DNA from 2 places in the Pseudomonas sp. NPDC090592 genome. Region 1 is predicted to be linked to the other one. Evidence: predicted binding sites of a transcription regulator. Region 1 holds the regulator's gene; the other holds the start of a gene.
What was found. Region 1 encodes sigma-54, which starts transcription at its own class of promoters, with help from an activator protein. Its sites were predicted from a motif close to ANTGGCATNNANNTTGCTNT; they were not measured.
Positions count from the first base shown of each region.

Region 1 (7,524 bases):
CATCCATGGCGTCGTTGTCTTGCTCGCCTTCGGTGAGCAGGTGCACCTGGGTACCTTTGCCTGCCGCCAGCATCATCACTGCCATGATGCTCTTGCCATCCACCAGCTTGTCCGGCGCACGGCCCACCCTGACTGCACAGGGGAAGCGGCCGGCGACGCCGACGAACTTGGCTGCCGCCCGGGCATGCAGACCCAACTTGTTGATGATGGTGATTTCGCGGGCGGGCATCGTGGGGCGGATCCTTGGGCTAGAGGTCGCGGTGGCGGACCTGGACGTTTTTCAGGGATTGCTGCAGCTGTTGACCAAGGCGTTCGGTGATGTACACCGAACGGTGGTGGCCGCCGGTGCAGCCAATGGCAATGGTGACGTAGGCTCGGTTGCTGGCAGCGAAGCGGGGCAACCATTTGAGCAGGTAGCTGGAAATGTCGTTGTACATGTCTTCGACATCCGGCTGTGCGGCCAGGTACTCGACAACCGGTTGGTCGAGGCCAGAGTGCTCGCGCAGCTCGGGCTTCCAGTAGGGGTTGGGCAGGCAGCGCACATCGAACACCAGGTCGGCATCGACCGGCATGCCGCGCTTGAAGCCGAACGACTCGACCAGGAACGCGGTGCCAGGCTCGGGTTGGTTGAGCAGGCGCAGCTTGATCGAATCACGCAACTGATAAAGGTTGAGGCTGGTGGTGTCGATCTTCAGGTCGGCCAGGTCGGCGATCGGGCCCAGAAGTTCGTTTTCGACGCGGATCGCTTCGGCCAGCGAGCGATTGGCATTGGTCAGTGGATGCCGTCGGCGGGTTTCCGAGAAGCGCTTGAGCAGCATGTCTTCGTCGGCATCCAGGAACAACACATCGCACTGGATGTTGCGCGCACGGGCTTCTTCGAGCAATTCGGGGAAGCGCGTCAGGTGGCTAGGCAGGTTGCGTGCGTCAATCGACACGGCAACCTTCGGTTGCAGCAGTTCGGTGTTGATCAGTGCTTCTTCCGCCAACTGCGGCAGCAGCCCGGCGGGAAGGTTGTCAATGCAGTAGAAACCGTTGTCTTCCAGGACATCGAGGGCGGTGCTCTTGCCGGAGCCGGACCGGCCGCTGACAATGATCAGGCGCATGTTCAGTGCTCGTTCTGTACGTCCAGGACAACCTGGTACAGGGCCTCGTCACTGCTGGCGGCACGCAGGCGATCACGAACCTCTTTGCGATCGAGCATGCTGGCAATCTGGCGCAGCAGTTCCAGGTGTGCATCGGTGGCAGCTTCGGGCACCAACAGGACGAACAGCAGGTCCACGGGTGCGCCATCGATGGCGTCGTAATCGATTGGGGCTTCAAGGTGCAGCAGGGCGCTGACCGGGGAGGTGCAACCTTCAAGCCGGCAGTGCGGGATGGCGATGCCATTGCCGAAACCGGTCGAGCCGAGTTTTTCCCGGGCGACCAGCTTTTCGAAGACGTCTTGCATCTCCAGTTCTGGCACTTGTTCGGCGATGACGGTGGCGACCTTTTCCAGGGCGCGCTTCTTGCTGCCGCCCGGCACGTTCACAAGGGAACGGCCGGGGGTCAGGATGGTTTCAAGTCGGATCATGGATGAGGGGGATCAGCGGGCAGCTGCACCTTGCAGCAGGCTTTGCTGTTTTTCCTTGTGTTTTTTCAGTTGGCGGTCGAGCTTGTCGGCCATGGCGTCGATCGCTGCATACATGTCTTCGTGTTCGGCATTGGCAACCACCTCGCCGCCCGGAATCTGCAGGGTCGCCTCGACCTTCTGCTGCAGCTTCTCGACTTTCAGGATGACCTGCGCGTTGGTGATCTTGTCAAAGTGGCCCTCCACGCGAGTGAGCTTCTCGAGCACGTAATCGCGCAGTGGCTGGGTGACTTCTACATGGTGTCCACTGATGTTGACTTGCATACAGCTTCTCCTTTGTTGCCCGTGCATAAAGAGGCAGGTCTTGCACCTGCCCCACAAACGCTGTGGCACATCTCAGGCGCTACATCAGTCGCTTGCGCTCGCTCGACGGTGCGATGCCGAGGGACTCGCGGTACTTGGCGACGGTGCGACGGGCTACCTGGATGCCTTGTGCCTCCAGTAAACCAGCGATCTTGCTGTCACTCAATGGCTTTTTCTGATTTTCCGCGGCAACCAGTTTCTTGATGATCGCGCGGATCGCTGTGGACGAGCATTCTCCGCCTTCGGAGGTGCTGACGTGGCTGGAGAAAAAGTATTTCAGCTCGTAGATGCCACGCGGTGTGTGCATGTATTTCTGCGTGGTCACCCGCGAAATGGTCGACTCGTGCATGCCTACCGCTTCGGCGATGTCGTGCAGCACCAAGGGCTTCATCGCTTCGTCACCGTGGTCGAGGAAGCCGCGCTGGTGCTCGACGATCTGCGTGGCAACCTTCATCAGGGTTTCGTTGCGGCTTTGCAGGCTCTTGATGAACCAGCGCGCTTCCTGCAACTGGTTGCGCATGAAGGTGTTGTCGGCGCTGGTATCGGCACGGCGGACGAAGCCGGCGTACTGCGGGTTGACGCGCAGGCGCGGGACGGCTTCCTGGTTCAGCTCCACCAGCCAGCGCTCGCTGTCTTTGCGCACGATGACGTCAGGTACCACGTATTCAGGCTCGCTGGACTCGATTTGCGAACCGGGGCGCGGGTTCAGGCTTTGCACCAGCTCGATCACCTGGCGCAGCTCGTCTTCCTTGATTTTCATGCGGCGCATCAGCTGGCTGTAGTCACGGCTGCCGAGCAGGTCGATGAAATCAGTGACCAGGCGCTTGGCTTCGGTCATCCACGGGGTATTGGCGGGCAATTGGCGCAGTTGCAGCAGCAGGCATTCGCCCAGGTTGCGGGCGCCGACGCCGGCTGGCTCGAACTGCTGGATGCGGTGCAGCACCGCTTCGACCTCGTCCAGCTCGATATCCAGCTCCGGGTCGAAACCGGCGCAGATTTCCTCGAGGGTGTCTTCCAGGTAGCCCTGGCCGTTGATGCTGTCGATCAGGGTAACGGCGATCAGGCGGTCGGTGTCGGACATCGGCGCCAGGTTCAGCTGCCACAGCAGGTGGCTTTGCAGGCTCTCGCCGGCCGATGTGCGGGTGGTGAAGTCCCACTCGTCGTCATCGTTGCTCGGCAGGCTGCTGGCGCTGGTCTGGTAGATGTCTTCCCAGGCGGTGTCGACCGGAAGCTCGTTGGGGATGCGCTCGCTCCACTCACCGTCTTCCAGGTTGTCGGCACTGACAGTGCTCTCCTGGAAGCTGTTGTCCTGGACTTCGGCGGCCGGTTTGTTCTCGGCGTTGTCCGCCATCGGGTCGCTGTTGTCGAAGTCCTCGCCGTCTTCCTGACGTTCGAGCATCGGGTTCGACTCCAGCGCTTCCTGGATTTCCTGTTGGAGGTCCAGGGTAGAAAGCTGGAGCAGGCGGATGGCCTGTTGCAACTGCGGTGTCATCGTCAGTTGCTGGCCCATTTTTAGGACGAGCGATGGTTTCATGGCTGGGGCTTAATACCTTGTTCGCCGGCGCGCATGCGCCATCCACTACACGAGGGCGCCAGGGCGCCAGATCAAGCAAGTTTTATGCCTTAAATTGTAGCGTTTGCCTAGAGCACTGTAACAACTTTAGCCCCGGTTTCAGGGCGATCTGCCAGTACTCCAGGCATGTGCCGGGGTCAGAGCCGGAACTCGTGGCCCAGGTAAACCTCTTTCACCAGGTCGTTGGCCAGGATGGTCTCGGCATCGCCTTCAGCGATCAGGCGGCCATCATTGACGATATAGGCGGTTTCGCAAATATCCAGGGTCTCACGCACGTTGTGGTCGGTGATGAGTACACCGATGCCCTTGGCCTTGAGATGGTGGATGATCTGCTTGATGTCGCCGACCGAGATCGGGTCGACACCGGCAAATGGTTCGTCCAGCAGGATGAACTTGGGCGCGGTCGCCAGGGCGCGGGCAATCTCTACGCGGCGGCGTTCACCACCGGAGAGGCTCATGCCGAGGTTATCGCGGATGTGGCTGATGTGGAATTCCTGCAGCAGGCTTTCCAGCTCTTTGCGCCGGCCTTCGCGGTCGAGGTCCTTGCGGGTCTCGAGGATGGCCATGATGTTGTCGGCCACCGACAGCTTGCGGAAGATCGAAGCTTCCTGCGGCAGGTAGCCGATGCCGGCGCGGGCGCGGCCGTGCATGGGCTGGTGGCTGACATCGAGGTTGTCGATGAGCACGCGGCCCTGCTCGGCCTGCACCAGCCCGACAATCATGTAGAAGCAGGTGGTCTTGCCGGCACCGTTGGGGCCGAGCAAGCCGACGATCTGGCCGCTGTCGATCGACAGGCTGACGTCACGTACCACCTGACGCCCCTTGTAGCTCTTGGCCAGGTGCTGGGCTTTGAGGGTTGCCATTTACTCGGCCTTCTTCTTGGGCTGGATCACCATGTCGATACGCTGACGCGGTGAGGTCACGTTGCCACCGCGACCGGCAGTTGCCACCTGGGTCTGGGTGTTGTAGACGATTTTCTCGCCTTCGGTGGTGTTGCCCTCGTTCTCGACCTTGGCACGGTCGGTGAGGATCACCAGGTCTTTCTGCGCCTGATACTGGATAGTCACGCCCCAGCCTTTCATCTTGTCCGGCTTGGCTGCGCTCTGTTGCTGCTCGAAGTAGGCCAGGTTGCCCACCGAGGTCACCACGTCGATATCGCCGGCGGCGGAACGGGTGATGGTCACGGTGTTGCCTTTGATCATCATCGAACCCTGGGTGATGATCACGTCGCCGGTATAGGTAGCCACGCCTTGCTTGTCATCCAGGTGGGCATTGTCCGCCTGGATTCGGATTGGCTGGTCACGGTCATTCGGCAGGGCGAGGGCGCTCGCGCTTCCCAGTGCTGCGCTCAGGCTGAGCAGAAGGGGGAGGGTTTTAACGAGCCTCATACTGTCCTCTTACGTTAGAGAGCAAGTCCATCTTGCCTTCTTTCAAATACGCTTTCATTCCTTTGCCCGTAGTAGTGCCACCGGCGCCGTCGATTCTAACGGCTTGCTCGGTCTGCGCATATTGCTTCTGCGGGAACACAGTCATGCGTGAGCTGGTAATGATGGTTTCGCGCTGCTTTTCGTCAGTGCGGGCAACCCGTACCTTGTCGATCAGCTCGACTTCGGTACCGTCCGGATTGACCTCGGCGCGGGTGCTTTGCACGTGCCACGGGTATTCGGTGCCCCGGTACATGTGCAGGTCCGGCGTGGTCAGCAGGGTGATTTCACTGGCCTTGAGGTGTTCGACCTTGTCGGCAGTCATTTCGTACTGCAGTTTGCCGTCGGGCAGAAACTGCACGCTGTGGGCGTTGATCGCATAGTAGTCGATGGCGCTTTCGTCGACCTGGGCCACCGGCTTGTCGAGGAAGCTTTCCGGGCTGACATTCCAGTAGCCGATCGCCACCAGCAGGGCAGCGATCACTGCGAGCAGCGCAACATTGCGGGCTTTCTTGCTGAACATGGGCAGCCTTACAGGTAATTGGCGTTGGCAGCGTCCAGGGTGCCCTGGGCCTGCATGATCAGTTCGCAGAATTCACGGGCCGCACCTTCGCCGCCGCGTGCCTGGGTCACGCCATGGGCGTGCTGGCGTACGAACGGCGCGGCGTTGGCCACGGCCATTCCCAGTGCCACCCGGCGAATCACCGGCAGGTCCGGCAGGTCGTCGCCCAGGTAGGCCACTTGATCATAGCTTAGGCCCAGTTCGGCGAGCAGGCCGTCAAGCACGACCAATTTGTCCTCACGGCCCTGGAACAGGTGCGGGATACCGAGGTTCTTTGCCCGGCGTTCGACCACCGGGGTCTTGCGCCCGCTGATGATGGCAGTGGTCACGCCCGCGTTCATGAGCATCTTGATGCCCTGGCCGTCGAGGGTGTTGAAGGTCTTGAATTCGCTGCCGTCTTCAAGGAAGTACAGGCGGCCGTCGGTGAGCACGCCATCCACGTCGAACACTGCCAGCTTGATGCGCTTGGCGCGTTGCATGAGGTCCTGATTCATTCCATCGCTCCTTACATTACACCGGCGCGCAGCAGGTCGTGCATGTTCAGGGCACCGGTAGGGCGGTCCTCGCGGTCCACCACCACCAGGGCGCCGATCTTGTGGTCTTCCATGATCTTCAGGGCCTCGGCGGCAAGCATTTCGGCTCGCGCCGTCTTGCCATGCACGGTCATGACCTGGTCGATCAGGGTGGTGTGCACGTCGATGTTGCGGTCCAGGCTGCGGCGCAGGTCGCCGTCGGTGAAGATCCCGGCCAGCTTGCCGTCAGCCTCGACGATCACGGTCATGCCCAAACCTTTTCGGGACATTTCCAGCAGTGCGTCTTTCAGCAGGGTGCCGCGCGGCACCTGGGGCAGCTCTTCGCCGCTGTGCATCACGTTTTCGACCTTCAGCAGCAGGCGTCGGCCCAGGGCGCCGCCCGGGTGCGAGAAGGCAAAGTCCTCGGCGGTGAAGCCGCGGGCCTCGAGCAGGGCGATCGCCAGGCAGTCACCCAGCACCAGCGATGCCGTGGTAGAGGAGGTGGGCGCCAGGTTCAGCGGGCAGGCCTCTTGCTCGACACGGGCGTCGAGGTTGACCTCGGCGGCCTGGGCCAGGGGCGAGTCCGGGTTGCCGGTCAGGCTGATCAGCTTGATGCCCAGGCGCTTGATCAGTGGCAACAGGGTGACGATCTCGGCAGTGCTGCCGGAATTCGACAGGGCAAGGATGACATCATCGCGGGTGATCATGCCCATGTCGCCATGGCTGGCTTCGGCCGGGTGCACGAAAAAGGCTGGTGTGCCGGTGCTGGCCAGGGTGGCGGCGATCTTGTTGCCGATGTGCCCGGATTTGCCCATGCCGACCACGACAACCCGGCCCGTGCAGGCCTGGATCAGTTCGCAGGCCTTGACGAAATTGTCGTCGATGCGTGCCAGCAGGGCCTCTACGGCCTCAAGTTCCAGGCGCAGGGTGCGTTGGGCGGATTGGATCAGCTCGCTGGATTGGCTCATGTCGAAAAAGCAATGCCTGATGAAAAGGCCGCGATTATACGCGCAATGACGAAAACCCTCACGCTTTCGATTGCTGTGGCGAAAGTCAGCAAAGCCTGTCCCGGGGCTGAACGACTGCTTGCATGGCCTTGGGGCGCTGCCGTCAGCGGTGCTATAGTTCGCCGCTATTCGGCCTGCCAGGGGTGCGTGTGCCTTCCTTGCGGAGGCCGGCGTCCACTAGGACGAGGCTGCACTAGCAAGGAGTCTAGATGAGTGTGGATAGCGCCTACGCGGTCGAGTTGAAGGGGGTTACCTTCAAACGCGGTTCGCGCAGCATTTTCAGCAACGTCGACATTCGCATCCCGCGCGGCAAGGTCACCGGCATCATGGGGCCATCGGGTTGCGGCAAGACCACGTTGCTCCGCCTGATGGGCGCGCAACTGCGCCCCTCGAGTGGTGAGGTATGGGTTGCCGGGCAGAACCTGCCGACGCTGTCGCGCAGCGATCTGTTCGACGCCCGCAAGCAGATGGGTGTGCTGTTCCAGAGCGGCGCGCTGTTCACCGACCTTGATGTGT
Region 1 covers NZ_JBIVXJ010000015.1:100,295-107,818, forward strand. Annotated here, with positions in the region: gene ACIQUI_RS15645 (HPr family phosphocarrier protein) at 1-229, opposite strand, end outside; gene rapZ (RNase adapter RapZ) at 249-1,103, opposite strand; gene ptsN (PTS IIA-like nitrogen regulatory protein PtsN) at 1,106-1,570, opposite strand; gene hpf (ribosome hibernation-promoting factor, HPF/YfiA family) at 1,583-1,891, opposite strand; gene ACIQUI_RS15665 (RNA polymerase factor sigma-54) at 1,971-3,464, opposite strand; gene lptB (LPS export ABC transporter ATP-binding protein) at 3,641-4,366, opposite strand; gene lptA (lipopolysaccharide transport periplasmic protein LptA) at 4,367-4,891, opposite strand; gene lptC (LPS export ABC transporter periplasmic protein LptC) at 4,878-5,450, opposite strand; gene ACIQUI_RS15685 (KdsC family phosphatase) at 5,459-5,983, opposite strand; gene ACIQUI_RS15690 (SIS domain-containing protein) at 5,995-6,969, opposite strand; gene ACIQUI_RS15695 (ATP-binding cassette domain-containing protein) at 7,218-7,524, shown strand, end outside.

Region 2 (7,524 bases), on a different contig from region 1:
ATGACACCTGAAGTTGCTGTCGACCTGTTCCGCGATGCCTTGTGGCTGACCACCCTGATGGTTGCCGTGCTGGTGGTGCCGAGCCTGCTGGTGGGCCTGGTGGTGGCGATGTTCCAGGCCGCCACGCAGATCAACGAACAGACCCTGAGCTTTCTGCCGCGCCTGCTGGTCATGCTGATTACGCTGATCGTTGCGGGGCCTTGGCTGGTGCAGAAGTTCATGGAGTACATCACCAACCTCTACACCAACATCCCGCAACTGATCGGTTGAGGCGCTGATGCTGGAGCTGACCGACACGCAGATCGGCACCTGGGTTGCCACCTTCATCCTGCCCTTGTTCAGGGTGACTGCGGTATTGATGACCATGCCGATCTTCGGTACCCGCATGCTGCCTGCGCGGGTTCGCCTGTACGTAGCGGTGGCGATCACCGTGGTCATCGTGCCGGCGCTGCCACCGTTGCCCGAATTCGACCCGTTGAGCCTGCGCGGCCTGCTGCTGTGCGCCGAGCAGATCATTGTCGGCGCGCTGTTCGGCCTGGCCTTGCAGTTGCTGTTCCAGGCCTTCGTGATCGCCGGTCAGATCGTCGCGGTGCAGATGGGCATGGCCTTCGCCTCGATGGTAGACCCCGCCAACGGCGTGAACGTCACGGTGATCAGCCAGTTCCTGACCATGCTGGTGAGCGTGCTGTTCCTGCTGATGAACGGCCACCTGGTGGTGTTCGAGGTGCTGACCGAGAGCTTTACCACCTTGCCGGTTGGCAATGCGCTGGTGGTCAACCAGTACTGGGAGCTGGCGGGGCGCCTGGGGTGGGTGTTCGCGGCCGGCTTGCTGTTGATTTTGCCGGTGATTGCCGCCTTGCTGGTGGTGAACATCGCCTTTGGCGTGATGACCCGCGCGGCGCCTCAGTTGAACATCTTCTCCATCGGCTTTCCGCTGACCCTGGTGATGGGCATGCTCATTTTCTGGGTTGGCCTGGCCGATGTGCTGTCCCACTACCAGACATTGGCCAGCGAAGCGCTGCAATGGCTGCGTGAACTGGCGAGGGCGCGCTAAGCATGTCTGAAAGCGAGAGTGGCCAGGACAAGACAGAAGACCCCACCGAGAAGCGCAAGCGCGATGCCCGCGAGAAAGGCGAGATTGCGCGCTCCAAGGAGCTGAACACGGTGGCGGTGACCCTGGCTGGCGCCGGCGGCTTGTTGGCCTTCGGCGGCCACCTGGCCGAGACGCTGCTGGCGTTGATGCACATGAACTTCAGCCTGACCCGCGAGGTGATCGTCGATGAGCGCGCCATGGGGGCTTTTCTGCTGGCCTCGGGAAAGATGGCGATCTGGGCGGTGCAGCCGATCCTCATCCTGCTGTTCGTGATCTCCTTCGTGGCACCCATCGCCTTGGGCGGTTTCCTGTTTTCCGGCAGCCTGCTGGAGCCCAAGTTCAGCCGCATGAACCCGTTGTCTGGGATCAAGCGCATGTTCTCGATGAACAGCCTGACCGAGTTGCTGAAGGCATTGGCCAAGTTCTTCGTCATTCTGGTGGTGGCCGTGGTGGTGCTGATCAACGATCGCCAGGCCTTGCTGTCGATCGCCAACGAACCGCTGGAACAGGCGATCATCCATAGCCTGCAGGTGGTGGGCTGGAGTGCGCTGTGGATGTCGGCCGGGCTGCTGCTGATTGCAGCGGCGGATGTGCCGTTCCAGCTGTACCAGACGCACAAGAAAATGAAGATGACCAAGCAGGAAGTGCGCGACGAATACAAGGACAGCGAGGGTAAGCCCGAGGTCAAGCAGCGTATTCGTCAGTTGCAGCGCGAGATGTCGCAGCGGCGCATGATGGCGGCGGTGCCGCAAGCCGACGTGATCATCACCAACCCGACGCACTATGCGGTGGCCTTGCAGTACGACCCGGAAAAGGGCGGCACGGCGCCGCTGCTGCTGGCCAAGGGTACCGACTTCATGGCCTTGAAGATTCGCGAGATTGGCGTGGAGCACAAGATCCAGATCCTCGAATCGCCGGCGTTGGCGCGGGCGATCTATTACTCCACCGAGCCTGAGCAGGAAATTCCTGCGGGCTTGTATCTGGCGGTGGCGCAGGTATTGGCCTACGTGTTCCAGATCCGTCAGTACCGTGCCGGCAGGGGCAAGCGGCCAGAGCCGCTGAAAGACGACCTGCCGATACCGCCAGACCTGCGCCGCGACAGTTGATGTGTTCGGCGGTGGATTTGCGGCGCCTATGAGATCGAGCGCCGCCCGCGCGGCGCTTCGCGGGGCAAGCCCGCTCCCACATTTGTTGCAACGTGCCGAACCTGTGAGGCCATGGTTGTGAGCCTTGTTGCCATGACTCAATTTCCTGACTGGCGCTGTCGCTGCCCCACCTGTCTTGAGGCATGCACCCAGGCGGGCAACGCCGCTTCCACAGGCATGGCCACGTTGCAACAAATGTGGGAGCGGGCTTGCCCCGCGAAGCGCCGCGCGGGCGGCGCTCGATCTTCCGGGCACCAAAAAATCCAAGGCGAACTCTCAAACTGCAAAGTTGGAAAGCTTCTTGCAATGCCAGCCGCAGATGCCCCTGTGGCGTCAAAGTTTTGCATCAAGAGGACTCGCGGTGGATCGCACTCAGTTAATCAGCAATGCCCGCAACAACCTGGCCGGGCTCGGCCGGGGCAACCTGGGCGTGCCGCTGCTGCTGCTGGTGATGTTGGCAATGATGATGTTGCCGATACCGCCGTTCCTGCTCGACGTGTTCTTTACCTTCAACATCGCCCTGTCGATCGTGGTGCTGCTGGTGTGCGTCTACGCCCTGCGGCCGCTCGACTTCGCCGCATTCCCCACCATCCTGCTGGTGGCCACGCTGCTGCGCCTGGCCCTGAACGTGGCGTCCACCCGGGTGGTCATGCTGCATGGCCAGGAAGGCCACGGCGCTGCCGGCAAGGTGATCCAGGCCTTCGGTGAGGTGGTGATCGGCGGCAACTACGTGGTCGGCGGCGTGGTGTTCGCCATCCTCATGATCATCAACTTCGTGGTGGTGACCAAGGGTGCCGGGCGTATCTCGGAAGTGAGCGCACGCTTCACCCTGGATGCCATGCCCGGCAAGCAGATGGCCATCGACGCCGACCTCAACGCCGGCCTGATCGACCAGGCGCAGGCCAAGCACCGCCGTGCCGAAGTGGCGCAGGAGGCCGAGTTCTACGGCTCGATGGACGGTGCCAGCAAGTTCGTCCGCGGTGACGCCATCGCCGGCCTGCTGATCCTGTTCATCAACCTGATCGGCGGCATGCTGATCGGCATGCTGCAACACGGCATGACCTTCAGCGACGCCGGCAAGGTGTACGCCCTGCTGACCATTGGTGACGGTTTGGTGGCGCAATTGCCATCACTGTTGCTGTCCACCGCAGCGGCGATCATGGTCACCCGCGCCTCGGGCTCCGAGGACATGGGCAAGCTGATCAACCGGCAGATGTTCGATTCGCCCAAGGCGCTGGCGGTGTCCGGTGCGCTGATGATCGTCATGGGCCTGGTACCGGGCATGCCGCACGTGGCCTTCCTCAGCCTCGGCCTACTGGCCGGTGGCGGTGCCTATCTGGTGTGGAAAAAGCAGAACAAGGCCAAACTGGAGGCGCAGCAAGAGGCGCAGCGCCAGCAAGACCTGCTGCCTTCGCCACAGCGCGCGCAAGAGACCAAGGAGCTTGGCTGGGACGATGTGACGCCCATCGACATGATCGGCCTGGAGGTTGGCTACCGCTTGATCCCGCTGGTCGACCGCAACCAGGGCGGCCAGTTGCTGGCGCGGATCAAGGGTGTGCGCAAGAAGCTGTCGCAAGACCTGGGCTTCCTGATGCCCACCGTGCATATTCGCGACAACCTCGACCTGCAGCCCAGCGCCTATCGCCTGACCCTGATGGGGGTGATCCTGGCCGAGGCCGAGATCTACCCGGACCGCGAGCTGGCGATCAACCCGGGGCAGGTGTTCGGTACCCTAAACGGCATTGCCGCACGCGACCCGGCGTTTGGCCTGGAGGCCGTGTGGATCGACGTTGGCCAGCGCTCCCAGGCGCAATCGCTGGGCTACACGGTGGTCGACGCCAGTACCGTGGTGGCCACCCACCTCAACCAGATCTTGCAGAAGCACTGCCACGAGCTGATCGGCCACGAAGAGGTCCAGCAACTGTTGCAGGTGCTGGCCAAGGCATCGCCTAAACTTGCAGAAGAACTGGTGCCAGGTGTCATTTCCTTGTCGGGCCTGCTCAAGGTGCTACAGGCACTGTTGTCGGAACAGGTGCCGGTGCGCGATATTCGCAGTATCGCCGAAGCGATCGCGAATAACGCCGGCAAGAGTCAAGATACCGCCGCGCTGGTGGCGGCAGTGCGCGTCGGATTGTGTCGCGCCATCGTGCAAAGCATTGTCGGTGTTGAGTCCGAGCTGCCTGTGATTACCCTGGAGCCAAGGTTGGAACAGATCTTGCTCAATAGTCTGCAAAGGGCCGGGCAGGGTCAGGAAGATGGTGTTCTTCTGGAGCCCAGCATGGCCGAGAAGCTGCAACGTTCGCTGATCGAAGCGGCCCAGCGCCAGGAAATGCAGGGCCAGCCGGCTATCCTTCTGGTCGCCGGCCCGATCCGCGCCATGCTGTCGCGTTTCGGTCGCCTGGCTGTACCGAATTTGCATGTTCTGGCGTATCAGGAAATACCGGACAACAAGCAAGTCACCATCGTTGCCACCGTGGGCCCTAACGGCTGAGGTAGTGGATAATGCAAGTTAAGCGATTTTTCGCCGCCGATATGCGTCAGGCCATGAAGCTGGTCCGTGATGAGCTGGGCGCCGATGCCGCGATCATTGGCAACCGCCGCATTGCCGGTGGTGTCGAACTGACGGCCGCGCTGGACTACAAGCTGTCCGCCCTGGCCCCGCGTGTGCCCAACGCCGAGCTGGAAGAAGAGCTGCGCAAGACCCATACGCGCATTGCCACTGCCCAGGCCGAGCTGGACCACCGCCAGGACAGCAGCGACAACAACCGCCAATTGTTTGCCGGGCAGTCGTTGACCGCCGCCGAGCCATTGATCGAACCGCACGTCGATGCCCCCGAGGCCGCCGCCGCCCCCGCTGCGGCGCCGGTCGACCCGCGCCTGTTCGATGCCATGCGCTCCGAGCTGTCGGGCCTGCGCGAGCTGCTTGAAGTGCAGCTGGGTTCGCTGGCCTGGACCCAACTGCAGGGCAGCAAACCGCAGCAGGCCAACCTGTGGCGCCGCCTGCAGCGCATCGGCCTGTCCGGGCCGATTGCCCGCGAACTGCTCGACCTGACCAACGAAATCGAAGAGCCTCGCCAGGCCTGGCGCATGCTGCTGGCCCACCTGGCCCGCATGATCGAGATTCCCGAAATCGAGCCGATCGAAGAGGGCGGGGTGATTGCCATGGTCGGCCCGGCCGGCATGGGCAAAACCACTACCTTGGCCAAGCTGGCTGCCCGTTACGTGCTCAAGTACGGCGCACAGAACCTGGCACTGGTGAGCATGGACAGCTTCCGCATTGGCGCCCAGGAGCAGCTCAAGACCCTGGGCCGCATTCTCAACGTGCCGGTGACCTACGTCGACCCGGGCCAGTCGCTGGCTGCAGCGCTGGAGCCGCTGCTGCGCAAGCGTGTGGTGCTGATCGATACCGCCGGCCTGCAGGCCAGCGACCCGGCCCTGCGCATGCAACTGGAAACCCTGGCCGGGCGTGGCATTGCCGCGAAGAATTACCTGGTGCTGGCCACCACCAGCCAGAAGCAGGTGCTGACCGCCGCCTACCACAGCTACAAGCGCTGTGGCCTGGCCGGCTGCATCCTGACCAAACTTGATGAAACGGCAAGCCTCGGTGATGTGCTGAGCCTTGCCATCAGTCATGAACTGCCCGTGGCCTACCTCACCGACGGCCCGCGCATTCCTGACGACCTGCACCTGCCGCGTGGCCACCAGCTGGTCTCCCGTGCGGTCAATGTGCAGCAGCAGGACGAGCCCAGCGAAGAGGCCATGGCCGACATGTTCGCCGATCTCTATCACAACCCACGGCGAGCGGGTTGATCATGAAGCGTGTGCAAAGTAGCTATGCCAAGGGGTACGCAGAATTGCCCCGCGTGTGGCCTGAGTCCCAGCGAGACAAGGTAAATAACAGACATGGGTAGCATGCATCCCGTACAGGTGATCGCCGTGACCGGTGGCAAAGGTGGCGTCGGCAAGACTAACGTTTCAGTGAACTTGTCCCTGGCGCTGGCCGAGCTTGGCCGCAGGGTCATGTTGCTTGACGCCGACCTTGGCCTGGCCAACGTCGACGTGTTGCTGGGCCTCACTCCCAAACGTACCCTGGCCGATGTCATTGAAGGGCGCTGCGAGCTGCGTGACGTGATGCTGCAAGGGCCTGGCGGTGTGCGCATCGTGCCGGCAGCGTCGGGCACCCAGAGCATGGTGCACCTGGCCCCGGCCCAGCATGCCGGGCTGATCCAAGCGTTCAGCGAAATCGGCGACAACCTCGATGTGCTGGTGATCGACACCGCTGCGGGTATCGGTGAGTCGGTCGTCAGCTTTGTTCGCGCCGCCCAGGAAGTGTTGCTGGTGGTGTGCGACGAGCCTACCTCGATCACCGACGCCTACGCCCTGATCAAGCTGCTTAACCGCGACTACGGCATGAACCGTTTCCGCGTGCTGGCCAACATGGCGCAGAGCCCGCAGGAAGGGCGCAACCTGTTCGCCAAGCTGACCAAGGTTACCGACCGGTTCCTTGACGTTGCCCTGCAGTACGTGGGTGCCGTGCCGTACGACGAGTGCGTGCGCAAGGCGGTGCAGAAGCAGCGTGCCGTGTACGAAGCCTTCCCCCGCTCCAAGTGTGCGCTGGCTTTCAAGGCGATTGCCCAGAAGGTTGACAGCTGGCCGCTGCCGGCCAACCCGCGTGGCCACCTGGAGTTCTTCGTCGAGCGCCTGGTGCAACCCACCAGCGCGGGACCCGTGCTATGAACGCGAGCGGCTTCAAGATGTACAGCCGGGCGGCGAAAGACGCCCAGTACGAGCTGATCGAACGCTATGCACCGCTGGTCAAACGCATTGCCTACCACCTGCTGGCGCGTTTGCCAGCCAACGTGCAGGTCGAGGACTTGATCCAGGCCGGCATGATCGGCCTGCTGGAAGTGGCCAACAAGTATGACGCCAGCAAAGGCGCCAGTTTCGAAACCTATGCCGGCATCCGTATCCGCGGCGCCATGCTGGACGAGGTGCGCAAGGGTGACTGGGCGCCGCGCTCGGTGCACCGCAACACCCGCATGGTCAGTGACGCGATGCGTGCCGTTGAAGCCAGAACCGGCCGCGACGCTAAAGATCATGAAGTTGCTGCCGAACTCCAATTGAGTCTCGATGATTACTACGGGATCTTGAACGATACCTTGGGTAGCCGCCTGTTCAGCTTTGACGACCTGTTGCAGGACGGCGAGCACGAAGGGCTGCATGAGGACGGCGCCAGTGGCCATGTGGAACCGGCGCGTGGGCTGGAGGACGAACGCTTCCAGGCTG
Region 2 covers NZ_JBIVXJ010000040.1:7,350-14,873, forward strand. Annotated here, with positions in the region: gene fliQ (flagellar biosynthesis protein FliQ) at 1-270, shown strand; gene fliR (flagellar biosynthetic protein FliR) at 278-1,054, shown strand; gene flhB (flagellar biosynthesis protein FlhB) at 1,057-2,199, shown strand; gene flhA (flagellar biosynthesis protein FlhA) at 2,600-4,729, shown strand; gene flhF (flagellar biosynthesis protein FlhF) at 4,741-6,048, shown strand; gene fleN (flagellar synthesis regulator FleN) at 6,133-6,975, shown strand; gene fliA (RNA polymerase sigma factor FliA) at 6,972-7,524, shown strand, end outside.
Region 2: the regulator sigma-54 is predicted to act here: its motif matches at 2,527-2,546, upstream of flhA (flagellar biosynthesis protein FlhA).